2 linked regions of the Oceanicoccus sp. KOV_DT_Chl genome follow. The protein of the gene in region 1 interacts with the protein of each later gene in a pairwise test. Links are inferred from orthologs where the notes say so. Each region holds a gene or a part of one and is shown in the gene's direction. Other genes may lie near its edges.

The links.
Region 2: the proteins of recR (region 1) and recO interact in binary tests that used the Escherichia coli proteins (3 or more experiments, as listed by UniProt). The link is inferred for Oceanicoccus sp. KOV_DT_Chl from one-to-one orthologs.

What each region holds. Positions count from the first base shown.
Region 1 is NZ_FQLF01000001.1:753,969-763,889, forward strand. Bases 1,697-4,575 are described here. They hold recR (recombination mediator RecR), read left to right. Parts: upstream 1,697-2,775; coding sequence 2,776-3,375; downstream 3,376-4,575. Other genes in these bases: dnaX (DNA polymerase III subunit gamma/tau), read left to right, coding at 1,697-2,363; UNITIG_RS03485 (YbaB/EbfC family nucleoid-associated protein), read left to right, coding at 2,397-2,714; UNITIG_RS24895 (ribonuclease D), read left to right, coding at 3,378-3,752; UNITIG_RS24900 (hypothetical protein), read left to right, coding at 3,737-4,012; UNITIG_RS24005 (HRDC domain-containing protein), read left to right, coding at 4,027-4,524. Also shown: UNITIG_RS03475 (Bax inhibitor-1/YccA family protein), read right to left, coding at 1-143; more of dnaX, read left to right, coding at 570-1,696; more of UNITIG_RS03500, read left to right, coding at 4,576-4,849; UNITIG_RS03505 (YcgN family cysteine cluster protein), read left to right, coding at 4,852-5,292; UNITIG_RS03510 (GNAT family N-acetyltransferase/peptidase C39 family protein), read right to left, coding at 5,428-6,558; UNITIG_RS03515 (DUF2817 domain-containing protein), read right to left, coding at 6,549-7,655; UNITIG_RS03520 (RimK family protein), read right to left, coding at 7,657-9,117; UNITIG_RS03525 (dicarboxylate/amino acid:cation symporter), read left to right, coding at 9,514-9,921. UniProt on the Escherichia coli protein: May play a role in DNA repair. It seems to be involved in an RecBC-independent recombinational process of DNA repair. It may act with RecF and RecO.
Region 2 is NZ_FQLF01000004.1:1,539-10,675, forward strand. What follows is about bases 6,150-9,137. They hold recO (DNA repair protein RecO), read left to right. Parts: upstream 6,150-7,282; coding sequence 7,283-7,993; downstream 7,994-9,137. Other genes in these bases: rnc (ribonuclease III), read left to right, coding at 6,150-6,308; era (GTPase Era), read left to right, coding at 6,342-7,241; cysM (cysteine synthase CysM), read left to right, coding at 8,130-9,047; relA (GTP diphosphokinase), read left to right, coding at 9,087-9,137. Also shown: UNITIG_RS15460 (sigma-E factor negative regulatory protein), read left to right, coding at 1-229; UNITIG_RS15465 (hypothetical protein), read left to right, coding at 226-555; UNITIG_RS15470 (MucB/RseB C-terminal domain-containing protein), read left to right, coding at 573-1,601; UNITIG_RS15475 (SoxR reducing system RseC family protein), read left to right, coding at 1,647-2,129; lepB (signal peptidase I), read left to right, coding at 4,282-5,145; UNITIG_RS15490 (DUF4845 domain-containing protein), read left to right, coding at 5,224-5,607; more of rnc, read left to right, coding at 5,625-6,149. UniProt on the Escherichia coli protein: Involved in DNA repair and RecF pathway recombination.

The sequences.
Region 1 (9,921 bases):
TTCATTGCCATTGAAAGTCCAGCGGTGATAGCGCTGACTAGCAATGTCATCGATAGCATCATATAGGTGTTGCGAAGGACTTTATTGGTGGCTAATGCTGAATCAGCTGATTGGCTGTTAGCAAAAACTGGATTGTCACGCATAGTTTTCTCCGTAGGGGTTAATCTGCATGTTATGTTGGCACCATCATAGCTAACTAAGTAGTAAAAGCAAGATCTAGCATCGGTAGCAAGTAATTGATTTTGCAGCTTTTACTAAAGTTAACACTGGGACAGCGGCAGTGCCTCTTAGTTCACCAATATTAAGGAATTGTCAGGTTGTTTGAATGTTTTAATATTCAGTTGGGTGGGCAGGTGTTTTATCGCGGTTTACAGTAAGTCAGCCCGCTATTTCCCACAGGGGTTATTTGACTATACTGCTGCAGGTAGCTTTGCGGGTTTTAGCTAGGGTAAATCTGGTATTTATCGTCGCTAAGTCTTTGTCTTTCTAACAATTCTTCTGAGCTAGACGTTTATGTATCGGCTGTGCTGGTGTATCCTTCGAGGCTGGATTAATAGTCGGTGAAGTGCATGAGTTATCAGGTACTGGCGCGCAAATGGCGGCCAAAAACCTTTCGTGAAATGGTGGGGCAGGAGCATGTGTTGAAGGCGCTAATAAACGCGCTGGATCATAATCGACTGCACCATGCGTATCTATTCACAGGCACCCGTGGTGTGGGCAAAACCACCATCGCTCGAATTTTGGCCAAGTGTTTAAACTGCGAAGCCGGTGTCAGCTCTGAGCCCTGCGGCCAATGCGGGGCATGTGCGTCTATTAATGAAGGCCGCTTTATTGATTTGATTGAAGTGGATGCGGCCTCCCGCACCAAAGTCGAAGACACTCGCGAGTTGTTGGAAAATGTGCAATACGCGCCAACAGTTGGGCGCTATAAGGTGTACCTGATCGATGAAGTTCATATGCTTTCGACTCACAGTTTTAATGCCTTGTTAAAAACCCTGGAAGAACCACCGCCCCATGTGAAGTTTTTGCTGGCGACTACAGATCCCCAGAAATTACCCGCGACTATTTTGTCCCGTTGTCTGCAGTTTAATTTAAAAAATATGAGCCCCGAACGCATTGTCGGCCATTTGCAATATGTGCTTGAACAGGAAATGGTTGGTTTTGATGACCCGGCTTTATGGCTATTAGGCCGTGCTGCCGATGGCAGTATGCGTGATGCCATGAGCTTGGCTGATCAGGCTATCTCCTTTGGTTCCGGTAAATTGCAGGAGGCCGATGTTCGCAATATGCTTGGCAGCATCGACCAAACAGCGGTATACGATATTCTCGAAGCGCTGGCGTCACTGGATGGTGCGCAAATACTTGCGGCCGTGGCGCGCTTGTCAGAACATGCGCCGGATTACGGTTCGGCGCTGGAAGAGTTGTTGACTTTGTTGCATAGAGTTGCGATTGCGCAAGCGGTACCGGATGCAACGGACAACAGCTTTGGTGACCGTGAGCAGGTGATGCAGTTAGCAGCGCGATTGGCGGCAGAAGATGTACAGTTATTTTATCAATTGGGAATAAATGGCCGGCGTGATTTACCGCTGGCACCGGATCCGCGTAGTGGATTTGAAATGGTGTTGCTACGGATGCTGGCGTTTAAGCCGGCGGGTATTCCTGAGCTGCCACAAGTAAGCATTCAAAACAGTGATCTCAGTCAGCCCCCGGTGTCTTCGGAGGCGCCGCAACCTACAAAAAAGTCTGAAGCGCCGCTACCGCCTGCGGCCATTACTCCAGCTGTTGTAGAAGCTGAACCTGAGTCGGTAGTGCCCGCAGCTGCACCCGCACCGGCGATAGCCACAGTGGCGGCAGTTACAGAAACTGTTGTAGCGGCTAAGCCTGCTAGAGCTGAGTTGCAAGTTGCTGTTGAAGTACCAGCGGCAATCGCGATTGCTCAGCAGCCTAAGTCCGATTTACCCGAGTCAATATCACTACAAAACCTGACCCCGGAGAACTGGAGTCATGCCTTCGAGCAATTAGGTTTTGGTGGCGTAGTTGGCAATATCGCCTCCCACTGTGTGTTGCAAAAAATTGACGGCGATCATGTGCATCTTTTATTGGATGAAAATAACGCGACACTCTTCAATGAAAGCTACAGTAATCGCATAGAGTCGCATTTAGCGGTGACATTGAATGCGCCGATTAAATTGACTATCACCGTGGGTGTGGTGGCAGTAGAAACACCTTCAATTTTAAAGGAGCGGCTGAAAGCGGAGCGTAGACAGCAAGCTTTAGTCAGTTTACAAAATGATCCCAATATACAAGTATTAATTAATCAATTTGGTGCAGAGTTAGATGAGCAGTCGGTAGAACCGATTTAAAACGGAACTCAAGCGTGGAGCCAAGAGGTATGTATGAACATTAATGATTTAATGAAGCAAGCGCAGCAGATGCAAGAGAAAATGCAGCAGGCACAGGAAGACCTGGCAGGAAAAGAAGTGCAGGGAGAGGCTGGTGCCGGCCTTGTTAAAATTGTGATGAATGGCCGTCATGATGTTCGTCGTGTCAGTATTGATGACAGCTTGTTAACGGAAGATAAAGAAGTACTGGAAGACTTGTTGGCCGCTGCGGTTAATGATGCGGTGCGTAAAGTTGAAGCCACTAATCGCGATGCCATGTCCGGGCTGGCGGGCGGTATGGATTTATCAGGATTTAAAATGCCCTTTAGTTAAGTCTTTTTTATAATAGTCAGCAAATTATGTTTTATAAAATCAACCAAAGAACAGAAGTCCTATGGCATTTAGCCCCTTAATAGACCAGTTAGTTGACGCGCTTCGCTGTTTGCCCGGAGTAGGCCCAAAATCTGCTCAGCGCATGGCCTTTCATTTATTAGAGCGAGACCGTGAGGGCGGTTTTAAATTAGCGAAAAAATTAGAGCAATCGATGACCGGTGTCACCCGTTGTGAAAATTGTCGCACCTTAACCGAGCAATTGCGCTGTTCTTTGTGTGAAGACCCCAAGCGCGATCAATCTACAATCTGTGTAGTTGAAACCCCGGCTGATGTTTTTGCCTTTGAGCAGTCCGGCATTTATCGCGGTTTATATTTTGTATTAATGGGGCATTTATCACCAATAGATGGTATTGGCCCCGCCGAGATCGGAGTCAGTGATTTGTTGCTGCGCCTTCGTCAGGAAAAAATTGACGAAGTTATCCTGGCCACCAACCCAACCGTAGAAGGCGAGGCCACTGCTTTTTATATCACAGAGCAAGTCAAAGCCTTAAATATTAAAGTGTCACGTATTGCTCACGGAGTACCGCTGGGTGGTGAATTGGAATATGTGGATGCCGGTACACTGGCCCATGCCCTAGCCGGCCGTAGGGTCGTGGATTAATAATGACGGATATCAGCCAGCACCAAATTGAACACCCGGTTTATATTGATAACAACACAGATTTGGCACGTTTTTGTCAACAGTGGGCCAAGGCACCAGTGTTGGCACTGGATACAGAATTTATTCGTACCGATACGTTTTATCCCATTGGTGCTTTGGTGCAGGTTTCAGATGGCACTGGCTGTTTTTTAATTGACCCATTATCGATTGATGATTTCAGCCCCTTTAGCGCGCTGTTAGAAAATAAAGACATTACTAAAGTGCTGCATTCCTGTAGTGAAGATTTAGAAGTGTTTGATCGCTTGTTCGGTGTTATTCCTAATCCACTGGTCGATACTCAAATTGCCGCAGGTCTGGATGGATGGGGTTTAGTTTAGGCTATCAGCGGATGACGGAAGCGTTGCTGCAAATTCATGTGCCTAAAGGCGAGACCCGCTCCAATTGGTTACAACGACCACTAACGGCTTCACAGATTCATTATGCTGCCTTGGATGTAGCGTATTTACCGACGATGTATGAAAGGTTGCGGGAGTCCTTAACGGCAAAAGGTCGTTGGACGTGGTTGCAGGAAGAATGCGCAACCGTGTTGCAGAAATTTTCTGCAGTGGATAACAGTGAAGATTATTATAAAAAGTAAAAGCGGTGTGGAAGTTGTCGTCATCACAGCTTGCGGTGTTGCAAGCGGTCACCACATGGCGCGAGGGGCAGGCAAGGGCGCGCGATAAACCGCGGGGGCGGATATTAAAAGATAGCAGCTGCTACGATATTGCTCGCGTGCAACCTGGCGATCTTAAAAGTTTATCGCGGATCAGTGATATTAGCTCAAAGACACTGCACCGATCTGCCGATGAATTATTGCAGATTATTAAGCAAACACAGGCCTTGGATGAGAATGATCTACCAGCGACGTTGCCCAAACCCTTACCCCCTGAAACGGGCTCTATACTAAAACGATTAAAAAATCATGTGCAGGCAAGGGCTGAACATTTGCAAGTGGCTGAAGAATTATTGGCAAAAAAACGGGATTACGAAGCTCTGTTGCGTTCGGGTGTTGACGATGGGCGCTATCATTTACCGGAAACATTGTGTGGTTGGCGTAAGGCTGTAGTGGGTGATGATTTGCTCAGTTTGCTACAGCGAGAAGCTTAATCGTTCACCCTTGGTTACGTTTGAAAAAAACGTCGAGAACAGCATGAAAAAGATTTGTACCATTTACCGCAGCCCCAAAAAAGAAGGTATGTATCTCTACGTCGATAAAAAAGAAGACTTGGAGCGTGTTCCCGCCGTATTATTAAAAAAATTTGGTAAGCCGGAATTGGCCATGACGTTGGTAATAGAGCCCACCCGTAAATTGGCCAGGGTGGATGTTACCAAGGTGTTAGCGGGCTTGGACGCAGAAGGCTACTTCCTGCAAATGCCACCCCAGGCCGACGCCAGCATGCGAGCCATCCACGAAAAAAACAGTAAAATGTAACCATGGCTAAACGTGTATTCTGGGAGCAAAAGACTCTGGCAGAAATGTCTTCTGAAGAATGGGAGTCTTTATGTGACGGCTGCGCAAAATGTTGTCTGCATAAATTAGAAGACGAAGATACCGGCGACGTATATTACACCAAGGTAGTCTGTCGCTATATGGATGATAACTGCCGCTGCACCGAGTATCAGCGCCGTAATGAGTTGGTCCCCAACTGTGTTTGGCTACGGCCAGAGGATGTTGCAGAGTTTCATTGGCTGCCATCTACTTGCGCATATCGTTTAGTTGCAGAAAAAAAGCCATTGCCCGATTGGCATCCGTTAATTTCGGGTGCTCCTGAAACGGTGCATCAGACGGGTGTGTCGATTAAGGGGCGTGCGTTGAGCGAGGAGTATGTACATCCTGACGGCTATGAGGAACATATTATTCACTGGGTGGAATGATATCTTTTTTGTGATGTGTTAGCGCAGTGTTTTAAAAAAGTCTCAACAGCAAATTCCTCCCGTCCCGTTTTATTGTCATTCCAGGTAGTCTGTTAACACCCCAATTACACATTAAATACTGTGGTCGTAGATACATTAGTTAACTTCCAGAGGTTTTATTGCCAAAGCCGTTCTCAAGCGGCTACTCCCAAAAGCTGACATTTTGTCAAAGTCGGCACGGGCTATAGGCAAGTACTGGCAATCAATCGGTAACAGATTTTTTTCTGAAGGGTCCGGGTCGTGGACATATAGGCAGCGGTCATCGATACCGGTTACTGTAACCCAGTGCGGCGTTTTTTTACCGTCGAGTTGATAGGTGCTGATCAATACCACTACGGCATAGCCTTGTTGCAACCAGTCGGCAATTTGTTGCTGGTTGATGTCGCCATAGTGAATGTTGATAGCTGGATGCGCTTCCGTACGTTGTAGAAATTGTTGATGCACTACATCCAGAATATTTTTCTTGTTGAGTTTACGCACGCCATCAATAAACAACGTGTCATGTGTGTTGAGCCAAACTTCAGTTTCAAAATTATTGTCACCAGCGGCTAGCGCTAAACCAAAAGGGTGACAGCCGCCGTGGCCGGAGGTCATAAAAATACTTGTCGCTTGCCGCCAGATATCCAGTTCCAGCTGTTGATCCATTCGCAATTCTGGTTCGAGGCTGGCCATGGCCATCATCAGTGCAGCTGGGCCACAAGTGAAGTTGGTGGTTTGACAATACCATGGCGTCTGTAATTGCAGGGTTTCCTGTTGTACCTGGGCAATAATTTTTTGCATGCGCAGGGCATCGCTGTGATCTTCATAGTAATCACTAAACTCGCCAAAAATTCGATAGCCATTATTTTGGTAGAGGGCGATGGCCGTCTCATTATGCTTGGCAACTTCCAGTCGTAAAAATAATCGTCCTTGTTCAGCGGCGGCTTTTTCCAATGCTGATAATAATTGTCGGGCAACGCCTTGCCCGCGTGCTTCGGGTAAGCTCGCTAGCGAGTACAATCGCGCCAACCGGGTTCCTTGATGGCACCAAACCAGCCCATAACCCAGTATTTTTTGATGCTGCTGGGCTACCAATAAAATGCCATGCTCGGCTTTAATCCAGTGTCGAAAGCTGCGACGAGTGAGCCTGTCGCTGTCAAAGCAGCGATCTTCAATTGCCAATAGTGCATCTACATCGCTCAGTTCTGCTTCGCGAATATCAAGTTCGATGGGGGCGGCTAACGCCATACATTGCTATCCAATAAATAATGAAATAATTGCCAGCCACGCATTAGCACTGACTGTTGCCATAAATGATCTTGCGGGCAGAAATGTTCGACCATCCGTTGCCTGATACTAGCCTGCTCATTACTACTCACTGAGCCTTCCAATTGCCATTTTCGGCGCCATAAGTCGTGATCATCAAGTAATACTTCAAACAGTGCATCAGTGCCGTAGCTACCGAATTCAAGGGTTAAAAAACAACCGCTATCCTCCATTAGCTGATGCCAGCGGTAATCTAACAGCCCTTGTTTAGGCACTGAAAATGAACCGCCCTCAGCGGTTACGGCGACTGACTGTCCCAATAATTGCCTGGCGAAATGATTGCCGTTGCTACCACTGGGGTGGTCGGATATCAGCTCGCCATAACCCCAGGGGCCGAGACCGGTATGTAAATCCATGACCAGTAATTCTCGACCTGCTAACGACCACTGTGCAATTAATTCATTAATGACTGTTTGCGCGTGCGCCGGGCTTTGGCCGCCATAAAAAGGTGCCCAGTTAATATGATACTGACCACCGCTTAATACTTTATCGAAATAGCTTTGTCCCCATTGCTGTTGTAACTGTTGCAATTGCTGGCGTCGAGAAATGCTGTCCAGCTGCATACAGGCTAACACGTGTTCATAGTCAGGATGGGGGATAGCTGTCTGGTTGAAATCAATAAAATTGCGATTGAGATCAATACCCTGATGATCGCAGCGACGCGCTTGATCCATGCCCCAGGGGTTTAACGCGTGCAACATGACGACGGCTTTGTCTTCCGCTAACCGGGTACCTTGAGCTGCCAGCTCAGCCAGAAAAAAACGTTGCAAGGCGCTACCACAATAGCCTTCGACACCGTGGGTACCACTTATTATAACCAGTACTTTATTGGCTGAAGGGTTGCCAAAATAAATTGCGTCGCTGCTCCAGCTACTGGTCTCTCCAGGAAGCGTTAAATTCCATTGTAGCTGTTGATGTGGCAAATGCTGATTGTCACAACGGCGTAAAAAATCTGTCCGACAGGCGTGGTAATCTTGCAGAAACCACGCTGCTGGTTGGCTTAATGTGTTTGCCTGCATACTAGCGGCCTCTGGACTCCAGTCGGCGCAAAAATTCAGACATAATTTGCATATACAATTCTTCGCCCAGATATTTATCCTCTACCCCGCAGTCAATACTGGGGTTGTCATTGACTTCCAATACATAGGCCTTGCCATCAGTTTCTTTGATATCGATGCCATACAGACCATTGCCAACAACGGCTGCAGATTTCAGCGCTGCATTCAATACTGCTTTGGGAACTTCAAACGTGGGCAGGGTATCGAAACCGCCAGAGAAGAAGCGCTTGGAGTCATGGTTGTAAATTTGCCAGTGGTTACGCGCCATATAGTAACGGCAGGCATAAATCGCCCGGCCATTAAGTACTCCCACTCGCCAATCGTAATCAGTGCGCAAGAATTCCTGTGCCAGTACTAGCGCCGAGTCTTTTAACAGGTCCTGTAGAGTCTGAAATAACACTTCGCGGTTTTCCGCTTTATAAACACCGCGTGAAAAAGAGCCTTCAGGCATTTTAAGCACGACAGGATAGCCTAATTGTTGTTCCAGAGTATCAAGGGTGGCGTCACTACTATCGTTAATAAACAACGTCGTCAGGCTGGGTACCTTTTGATAGTTAAAAGCGTCGTGTAAAAACACTTTATTACAACAGCGTAAAATGGAATCCGGGTCATCAAGTACCACGAGCCCATTGGCTTCAGCTTCTGATGCCAAACGATAAGTATGGTGGTCAATTGCTGTAGTTTCACGAATAAACAGCGCGTCGAATTGATTGATATGCAGTAAATCGGCAGCAGTAACAGTCTGTACCCGTATTCCTAATTTTTCTCCCGCTTTAATGAAACGTGCAATAGCCAATTTGTCACTGGGTGGTACGGCTTCTTCGGGGTTAACTAACAGTGCCATGTCCCAGCGATATTGCTTGCTGGCACTGCTTTTTTGCCACTGTAATTGGGAATATTTTTGTAGCACCTCCAAACAGAAGGCCTGCTCTTGTTGGCTTAATTCTGGCAGTGAACAGCGCTCCAAATTAACAGCAACACCGGAAGCGGCAGCTACAAAACTGATTTTTAACAGGGGTGCAGGATATTGTTGGAACACCCGGTTAGCCAGTTTTTTATAGCGGCTATCAATAACTTCACCCATGCACATGATATGGCTAACGGTTGCTATTTCCGTGTTGTCAGTTTCTACCAGTAACTCTTTACCTTTAAGCCACAGGCCATCACCTTTATTGGCAAAGGTGCGCAAAGCATTAATAGTTTTAATACTGGGAAGTGCTTGATGATGGCGGGCTTCTGCCAGTAGTGAACAATAATACCCCTGGCTTAAATAGCGTTCGGTATTGCACAGGTTAATGACACGAATCTTTGGCTCATTGAGTTTCGGGTAGTCACGCAGATAAGTTTCAAAGCTAATCGCGTTTAACGATGCTTGTTCAAGCGAGATGGTTTCGTCATCCACTACAAAAAGTGTCTTATACATTCGTAGATCCAGTAGAGTGGAGTGATGCTTGGCACATCAATAGCGAACTGACGGTTGGGCACCCCAAGGCACTCGGGGTTAAAAAAATAGCTATTTACAGCAAAGATCAGGGTAGGGCAAGTATTATTAATAGCAAGCAAGGAAAAGTTATTTAATGATTCAAGTGCTGGTATTGGTCTGCGTATGAACTCGCATATCTTTGTCATAGATCAAGCTATTGCATCACCGCTGGCTTGGTCGGGAATGTTAAGATCAAGAGGTAGTTTTTGATCATCTGATAAGGAATAACCTGCCACTAAAGCAAGGTGCCTGTATGTCTAGTAATGCTCGTTTTTACCTCCCCCATTGCACCATTTAACTGATCGGTTAGAGCGGTGGGTTAAAGGGCGCTTATGGTTGCAAGTCCTGATTGCTTTGGCACTGGGGATTGCATTGGGTTTCTTACTAGGGCCTGAACTGGGTTTGGTGGATAAGAAAACGGTCCGAATTATTACTGCCTGGCTGGCGCTGCCAGGGCAAGTATTTTTGGCGTTAATACAGATGATCGTCGTGCCGCTGGTAATCGCTTCTGTGGTACGCGGTTTAGCTGCGAACAGCGATCCCCAGGCATTGAAAAAAATTGGCTTGTTGGCACTGGCTTTTATTATGTTCACCACCATTGTTGGTACTGTGGCCGGTATTGGTTTAGGCCAGATTATTCAACCGGGCCAGCACATAAATAGTGCTGCTTTGGATGATAGTATGATGAGTGCTAGCGTATCTACGCAGACTGCTGGAGGTTTTCCGGCAGCAGAGGATATGCCT
Region 2 (9,137 bases), on another replicon or contig:
CCGTTATCATTTAGCAAGAGATGTTATGCATGGCGAGGATGTGCATGGGCAATTTCGGCATATGGACATTTCAAAGCAGGTTAGTATGGCGATCAGCGAGCAGCCAGCTCATTCGTCAACGGCCAGCAAAGCCTGGTGGCAGCCAGTTGCCGGTTTTGCCGTGGCAGCTTCAGTCGCCGCCGCAGTGGTGATTGGTGTGCAAACTTCAGGGTCGATTACCCCGGGTTGAATAATGGCGTACCAGCAGCTGATCAGCCTGCCGTTGCCAGTCGGGTTTATCCGGTGGCTATACAGGGGTCAGGGACTGGCAGTTTGCAGGCATCAGGTAGTGTCGCGGGATACCAAAATCAGAGTTTGCCTAGTGCAGGATTGTTAACCAGCCCTGCTGCTAGTAATGATGTGGTCGCGGCAGATGCTGATCTGGAAATGCAAAAAAGACTTGATCAGCTGATGTTGCGCCATACCCAGCGCGCAGTGTTAAACAATGGTCAGGGAATGGCGTCATTTGCTCGATTGAGTAATTACGATATTCAGGGGCCAGCAGCCAAGAAATAGGGCAATAGGTAGGATTGATGTCTTTCTGTGTTACATCTAGTGTTATTCGATCAATATCAACGACTCACCAGCTTCGGCTGGTGCTGTTGTTTTTGGTGCTGGGTTTCTTGCTGCCTCGAGTTAGCGTGGCTGCCGATGTGCAATCAATGCAGCCCATTAACGCAGTCGGTTGGCTAGACAAAATGTCACATAGTTTTCGCGAGTTAAATTACAGTGGCACCCTCAGTTTTCAGCAAGGCGAGCGGATGGAGTCGTTGCGCATGGCCCATGCGGTGATAGCTGGTGAAGAGTACGAGCGCCTCGATTATTTGGATGGCGATCAGCGTGAAATTATCCGCCGGGGTCATGAGGTTAATTGTATTCATACCGGTCATCATTTGCTGCGTTTTTACCAGCATTCAGGCGGGGCTGGAAGTGCTGGAACGAAGCAAGCGTCCAGTATTGCTGATCTTTATCGGTTTGATATAACTGGTGAGACGCGCGTGGCCGGGCGTAACGCGGTGCAAATACTGGTTACCCCTAAAGATCAGCACCGTTTTGGCTATAGGCTCGCTTTGGATGAAGCAACTGGCTTAATGCTGCGTTCTGAACTTATCGGCAGCAAAGGCCAAGTGTTGGAGCGTTTTCAGTATGTTGATATAACGGTGGGGGTGGCCAAGCCTATCGAGTATTTTTCCGATGCTGGTCATAGCTTTAAGCCTCAGCATGCGGCCCCTAACATGGAAGTAGAGGCTTCAAAATCACGACTTTTGGAAGGTTGGCAGGTGAATTGGTTGCCAAAGGGTTTTACCGCCACTGTTACCGGTGCAGCGGGTGTAACCTCTGATATGGCCACATTTACTGATGGCTTAACGGTATTTTCAGTCTTTTTTGAGGTTGCAAGCAAGAGCGAACAAGAAGGGCGCGCACAGCGCGGTGCTACTACCGCCTATTCAAGAACCTTGCTATTGGCGGGGCATCCTCATAGAGTAACGGTTGTTGGTGAAATTCCTGCCAGGACGGCGCAGCAGGTTGCTACCTCTGTCGCTCTGGTTACTCAACAATAACCATTCAGCTTTATTCCACGGCTAACGGTGTATTTAACAACTGCCATGATGAGAGAAAACGGCCGCGTAGTGGCTATTGAAAATGATTGTTTGTGGGTAGAGACGATTCGTCAGAGTACCTGCAATACGTGCTCTGCGCAAAAGGGCTGCGGCCACGGCATGATGAATAAAATTGGTAATGGCAGGCGCCACCATATCCGTGTGCTACTCGGTGAACGTGTAGCGACCGATTTTGCGATTGATGATCAGGTCGAAATCAGCGTACCCGAGCAGGTGTTGGTTAGTGGAGCGCTATTGGTTTATTTATTGCCTTTAGTGACATTGTTGGCTGGAGCATCAGTAATAGGTCAATGGTGGCCGGGTGATTTTATGGCCTTTATCGGCGCCCTGTGCGGTTTTGCTATGGGTGTGGGTATGGTCAGAATTCACGCCCAGTTTAATCGTAACAATATCACCATGCAGCCAGTTTTAATCGGTCTGGCGCCAGCAACGGGCTACCATGCTCACCAACAGCTTCATCCCAGCTAAGTATTTCATTTATTAACGATTTTCCTTGGACTTATGGCATTTCGCGGATAGCGCCGCTAGGGGCTTTACTGTAAAATCGCGCGCTTGGCCCATTAGGTAGTATTTGTAAGTGAGTGATTTAGCTTTAATTCGAAATTTTTCCATCATTGCCCATATTGACCACGGTAAATCTACCTTGGCCGACCGGTTTATTCAGATTTGCGGAGGCTTAACCGCCCGCGAAATGGCCTCGCAGGTGTTAGATTCCATGGATATCGAGCGCGAGCGTGGTATCACCATCAAAGCACAAAGTGTCACGCTGAAATATAAAGCCAAAGATGGCAACATCTACATGCTGAATTTCATTGATACCCTGGTCACGTTGACTTTACTTACGAGGTTTCACGTTCGCTGGCCGCCTGTGAAGGGGCATTGCTAGTGGTAGATGCTGCGCAGGGTGTTGAGGCGCAATCAGTTGCAAACTGTTATACAGCGATAGAGCAAGGGCTTGAAGTACTACCGGTATTGAACAAAATGGATTTACCGCAGGCTGACCCCGATACGGTGAAGCACGAAATAGAAGAAATTATCGGCCTTGACGCCTCCCATGCGATTCCTGTCAGTGCGAAATCCGGAATGGGTGTAGATGAGTTGCTTGAGCAGCTGGTTGAGCTGATTCCGCCTCCCCAAGGTGATGTGACCGCCGACTTGCAGGCGCTGATTATTGATTCATGGTTTGATAATTATCTTGGTGTGGTGTCGCTGGTTCGAGTAAAAAATGGCGAGATCAAAAAAGGCGACAAGATTATTATGAAGTCGCAGGGCAAAGCTCATATCGCCGAAAGCATTGGCATATTTACCCCCAAGCGACTGGTCACAGGCTCTCTGAAAGCGGGAGAAGTGGGGTTTGTGGTAGCGGGTATTAAAGACATTCATGGTGCGCCGGTAGGCGATACCATTACCCATGCTAAAACCCCTGATGTAAAACAATTGCCGGGGTTTCAGACTATAAAGCCTCAGGTCTACGCCGGTATGTTTACCGTATCCTCGGATGATTATGAAGATTTTCGTGACGCCTTGGCCAAGCTGACCCTGAATGATGCTTCCTTGTTTTATGAGCCCGAATCTTCAGATGCCTTAGGGTTTGGTTTCCGTATTGGTTTCCTTGGTATGTTGCACATGGAAATCATTCAAGAGCGTCTTGAGCGTGAATATGATTTAGACTTGATCACTACCGCCCCGACAGTCATTTATGAAATTGAAAAAAATAATGGCGATATTTTGATGGTGGATAACCCCTCTGCTTTACCGGGAGCGGGTGAAATTAATGAAATTCGCGAGCCGATTGCAGCGGTCAGTATTCTTGTACCTCAGGAATATCTCGGCAATGTACTAACGCTGTGTATAGAAAAGCGCGGCGTGCAAAAAGATATGCAATTCCTTGGCCGTCAGGTGTCGTTACGTTTTGAAATTCCCATGAATGAAGTGGTGATGGATTTCTTTGATAGATTGAAATCAGTGAGCCGGGGTTATGCTTCCTTGGATTACAGTTTTGAGCGTTTTGAAAATGCTAATCTGGTTCGTTTAGATGTATTAATTAATGGTGATCGGGTTGATGCATTGGCGATGATTGTGCATCGTGATCACGCTCAATCCAAAGGGCGTTCGCTGACCGAAAAAATGAAAGAATTAATTCACCGACAGATGTTCGATGTCGCTATTCAGGCGGCGATTGGTGGTCAGATAGTAGCAAGGCAAACAGTCAAAGCGTTACGCAAAAATGTGACTGCAAAATGTTATGGCGGCGATGCCTCACGCAAGAAAAAATTACTGGAAAAGCAAAAAGCGGGTAAGAAGCGAATGAAACAAGTGGGTAGTGTTGAGATACCGCAAAGTGCATTTCTGGCAGTATTGAAAATGGATAGCTAGCTCGAGCAACTAACTATAATAAATAAATGTTAAAGGTTTAAATGGTTCTATGGTTGATTCAATTTTATTATTAGTGGCACTAGCCTCTATTGTCATTTGGTTTTTACAGGAAAAGCTGGTTCGTCCTGAATTACAGAACAAAGTAGATAAGCTCGTAACCAAGGGGCAGCCAGTGCCCGTTGATCAGCTACAGCTGGAGACAATGCCGGCTTCCAATCAATGGATGTTTTATTTAGTCTCATTTATGTGGTTGGGTTGGGCGGCTGCGGTTATTTTAGTGAAAGATGGCGATTTTGCGTTTGTATTAGTGATACTGACGCTGTTGTCCGGTGTTATTACCGGTTTGGATAATCTGTTGTTTCGCAAAGGCCGTAATGCTTTTGCCAGTTCTAAGGCGTTGGTGGAGTACTTGGGTAAATATACTCAGGAGCAACGTGACTCTCTGGAAAGTTATCTCAAGCAGGATCTGATCGTTGGCGAGTATGCGCGCTCATTCTTCCCAGTGTTGGCCATAGTATTGGTACTGCGCTCATTTATTGTTGAGCCCTTTCAAATACCTTCTGCATCGATGGTGCCTACTCTTCAGGTAGGTGATTATATTCTGGTTAATAAATTTACTTATGGCCTGCGTTTACCTGTGCTGGGAACTAAGGTGGTTGAGTTGGGGGAGCCGCAGCGCGGCGATGTGATGGTGTTTTTCCCTCCGCATAAAGATATTTATTTTATTAAGCGCGTCATAGGTTTGCCTGGCGATCAAGTTACCTATAAAGATAAAATGTTGACTGTGAACGGGAAGCCGGTTACGCAAACTTTTTTAGCAGAGCTACCACCAATTAATCCGCAGGTTGAACTATTTTCTGAGAATCTGTTAGGCGCTGAGCATTTGGCCCATAAAAATAAGCGCGTGCTGCGCAAGGATGACTTCTCTATTACAGTAAAGCCAGGTCATTACTGGATGATGGGTGATAATCGCGATAACAGCAGTGATAGTCGTGTTTGGGGCCAGGTGCCTGAGCAGCGCATTGTAGGTAAAGCGTTTGCTATCTGGATGCACTGGCCGTCGTTTGGGCAGCTACCCAGCTTTAGTCGTGACGGTTTAATACAATAGTGTCCGTATAATTACAGGACAATTATGCGGATTGGCACTAAACTTGGTGCAAAGCCAGCAACAGGAGCAACCACTACAATGCATACTCCCCATCGTCAAACCGGCCTATCACTATTGGCCATATTATTTATTCTATTGATTATCGGTTTTGCCGCTACTGTGGCCATTAAATTGATCCCGGTTTATATTGAAGGCGCTACGGTTCGTAGCTCGATTCAGTCGGCCATTGATAAGGACGAATTTAAAGGCATGAGCACCGGGGCCATGAAGTCAAAAATTGGAAAGTTTTTTGAAATCAATATGATTGAAGGGGTGAATGCCAGAGATATCGGTATTAAGAACGATAAAGGTATTATCAAGATTGATGCTAGGTATGAGCAGCGTTTACCGATGATGTATAACATTGATGTAGTAGTAAAGTTTGATGATTTACTATTCGAATTCAAAGCTGACAAAAGATAGTAAGCTGGCCTAAACGAGTGTCACTGAATCCAACTAAAATACGTACGTTAGTGAGGCGATTAGGCTATCAGTTTAATGATATATCCCTCGTTGAATTGGCGTTAAGTCACCGCAGTATTGGCGCCAACAACAATGAGCGGTTAGAGTTTTTGGGTGACTCTATTGTTAACTTTCTTATGGCTGAAGCGCTGTTTTACAAGTTTCCTGACTGTCGTGAAGGTGAACTAAGTCAGATGCGGGCGCAGTTAGTCAAAGGTGCCACACTAGCTGAGATTGCCATAGAATTCGAGCTGGGTGATTACCTTAATTTAGGTCCGGGCGAATTGAAAAGTGGCGGCCATCGCCGTGAGTCAATTTTGGCTGATGCGGTTGAGGCTTTAATTGGTGCGATATTTCTTGATGGTGGTATGGATAGCTGTCGGCAACATGTATTGACATGGTATCAGTCACGACTACTGGCTATTTCTCCGCAGCAATCCAATCGAGATGCAAAATCTTTATTGCAGGAATGGCTGCAATCAAAAGGCCGCGGATTACCCAAGTATTTATTACGCGCTACCACGGGTAGTGATCACCAGCAGCTGTTTGACGTAGAATGCCAAGTGGAGCATTTGCAGCAGAGTTTCACCGGCTCGGGTTCAAGCCGCAAAGTTGCCGAACAGGTTGCTGCGCAGGCCGCATTGGATTTCTTGCAGCTATAATCGTTCGATTAATTTTAACTAAAAGACATACTTATGACAGAACAACCCCGTTGTGGTTACGTTGCTATTGTTGGTCGCCCCAATGTGGGTAAATCCACATTGCTGAATCATATTCTCGGCCAGAAAATCAGCATTACCTCGCGCAAGCCGCAGACTACCCGTCACCGGGTGATGGGGATTAAAACCGAGGGTGACTGTCAAACAATATTTGTCGACACGCCTGGTATTCATCAGGGCGGAGATGCGGATAAGGCTATTAACCGCTATATGAATCGCGCTGCCAGCTCAACCATTAATGATGTGGATGTGGTGGTGTTTGTAGTCGAACGTGGGCAGTGGACTGACGCCGATGAATGGGTGTTAGGTCAAGTGAAGCACGCGGATTGTCCGGTGATATTGGTGATTAATAAAGTCGATCAAATTAAAGATAAATCGATGTTACTGCCTTTTGTAGAATCCTGTAACCAAAAAATGAATTTTGCAGAACTCATTCCAGTCTCTGCATTGAACGGTTCAAATCTGGAGCCTTTAGAGCAAGCGATTCATAATTTTTTACCTGAATCGATCCATCTATTTCCTGAAGATCAAATCACTGATCGTAGTCAGCGTTTTATGGCGGCGGAGTTGGTGCGGGAGAAAATCATGCGACAGTTGGGTGCAGAGTTGCCCTATGCCATGACGGTTGAAATCGAAGATTTTAAAGACAGTGGTAAAAGCTTACATATCCACGCGTTAATTCTGGTCGAGCGTGAAGGGCAAAAACGCATTGTGATTGGTGATAAAGGTAGTCGATTGCGTTTAATTGGCCAAGAGGCGAGGCTGGAAATGGAAAACATGTTTGAACGTAAAGTTATGCTTAAATTATGGGTGAAAGTGAAGTCTGGTTGGTCTGACGATGAGCGTGCACTACGTAGTTTAGGTTATGATGAATAATTTTCTCTCCAGTGATTATTTGACTGATCGGTGCTGAGTTTATGCGCGTCGATGCTCAGCCCGCTTATATTCTCCATACGCGCAACTTTCGCGACAGTAGCTTAATTGTTGATTTTCTTACCGCTGATTTTGGCCGTATTAGCGGTGTGGTCAAAGGTGTTCGCTCCAGTTCCAAAACAGCCAAGCAAAAACGTGCTGCAACTCAACCTTTTATTCCACTAATAATTAGCTGGACCGGTAAAACCGATTTAAAAACCATTACTGCACTTGAGTGCCGAGGGGCGTCTATGCCCTTGCATGCAGAGCGTTTATATAGTGGTTTTTATATTAATGAATTACTGTCGCGTTTATTGCAGTCCTATGACGTGCATAGTGAGATTTATACGCTCTATGAGTGGGCGCTAAAAAGTTTGCAGCGAGATGAAGCTATCGATCTAATTTTACGCCGCTTTGAATTTCGTTTATTAGAGGAGATGGGTTACGGCCTGGATTTGACCGTTGATGCGGAATCCGGCCAGCAGCTTGATCCAGTTGACCATTATCAACTATTAGTTGGTCAGGGGCTGGTACGCGTGCCTGCCGGCGAAGCCCAGCAAGTTCCAGGCACAGTTTATCTGGGGAAGGATTTATTGGGCATTGCTTGTGGTCAGTTTGATGAACACAATCGCCGCATCGCGAAACAGCTTTGTCGGCAGTTATTAAAAGTCTATTTAGGTGATAAACCGTTAAAAAGCCGGGAACTATTTCGCTAGATCTGCGAACTAATTGTAGTCATAAAAGGTGGAATTATAAGTTGCCTGAGTGGGCTTGCTGGTTCATTGCAAATTGCCAGTGTATCATCGTCGATATTTAATAATTCACACTGAATGTAATAGGTTTTAAGTTGTTATGGTCTTTCCAACCATCGAAGATTATGTAGGTTCTACCCCGCTAGTTCGCTTACAGCGAATGATAGGAGATTCCACCAATACCATCTTGCTAAAGCTTGAGGGCAATAACCCTGCGGGATCTGTTAAAGATCGGCCTGCGCTGAGTATGATCAACCGTGCAGAAATGCGTGGTGACATTAAACCTGGCGATACGTTAATAGAAGCGACCAGTGGTAACACCGGTATAGCACTGGCAATGGCCGCGGCGATTAAAGGTTATAAAATGCTGCTGATTATGCCCAATCATATGAGTACAGAGCGTAAGCTGGCAATGGCTGCTTATGGTGCGCAGCTGATTGAAGTCACCCAGCAACAAGGTATGGAGGGGGCCAGAGACTTGGCTCTGGCGATGCAAGCAGAAGGCAAAGGGATTGTGCTGGATCAGTTTGCAAATGCCGATAATCCCATAGCCCATTATGAAACGACAGGGCCAGAGATTTGGCAACAATCGCAACAGCGAATTACTCATTTCGTGAGTTCTATGGGTACCACCGGTACCATTATGGGGGTTTCGCGCTATCTAAAAGAACAAAATCCAGCTATTGAAATTATTGGTTTGCAGCCAGAAGATGGCTCCAGTATTCCGGGTATTCGGCGTTGGCCAGAACAATATCTACCGAGTATTTTTGATAGTACACGAGTAGACCGGGTGATCGATATCGATCAGCAGTTGGCTGAGCAAACGATGAAACGTTTAGCTGCAGAAGAGGGCATATTTTGTGGTGTGTCTTCTGGTGGTGCAGTTGCGGGAGCATTGCAGTTATCAGCCGAGGTTGAAAATGCGGTGATAGTTGCGATTATTTGCGATCGAGGTGATCGTTACTTATCGACGGGGGTATTTGACTCGGCACTAACGGACGTTAGTGGTGATGGTTAGCGTCTTCTATTCATTACCAAAAGGATTAATATAATAACGATGGTAAAAGTCCGCGAAGAACATCCGGAAAATGATGATGGTTCAGTCAAT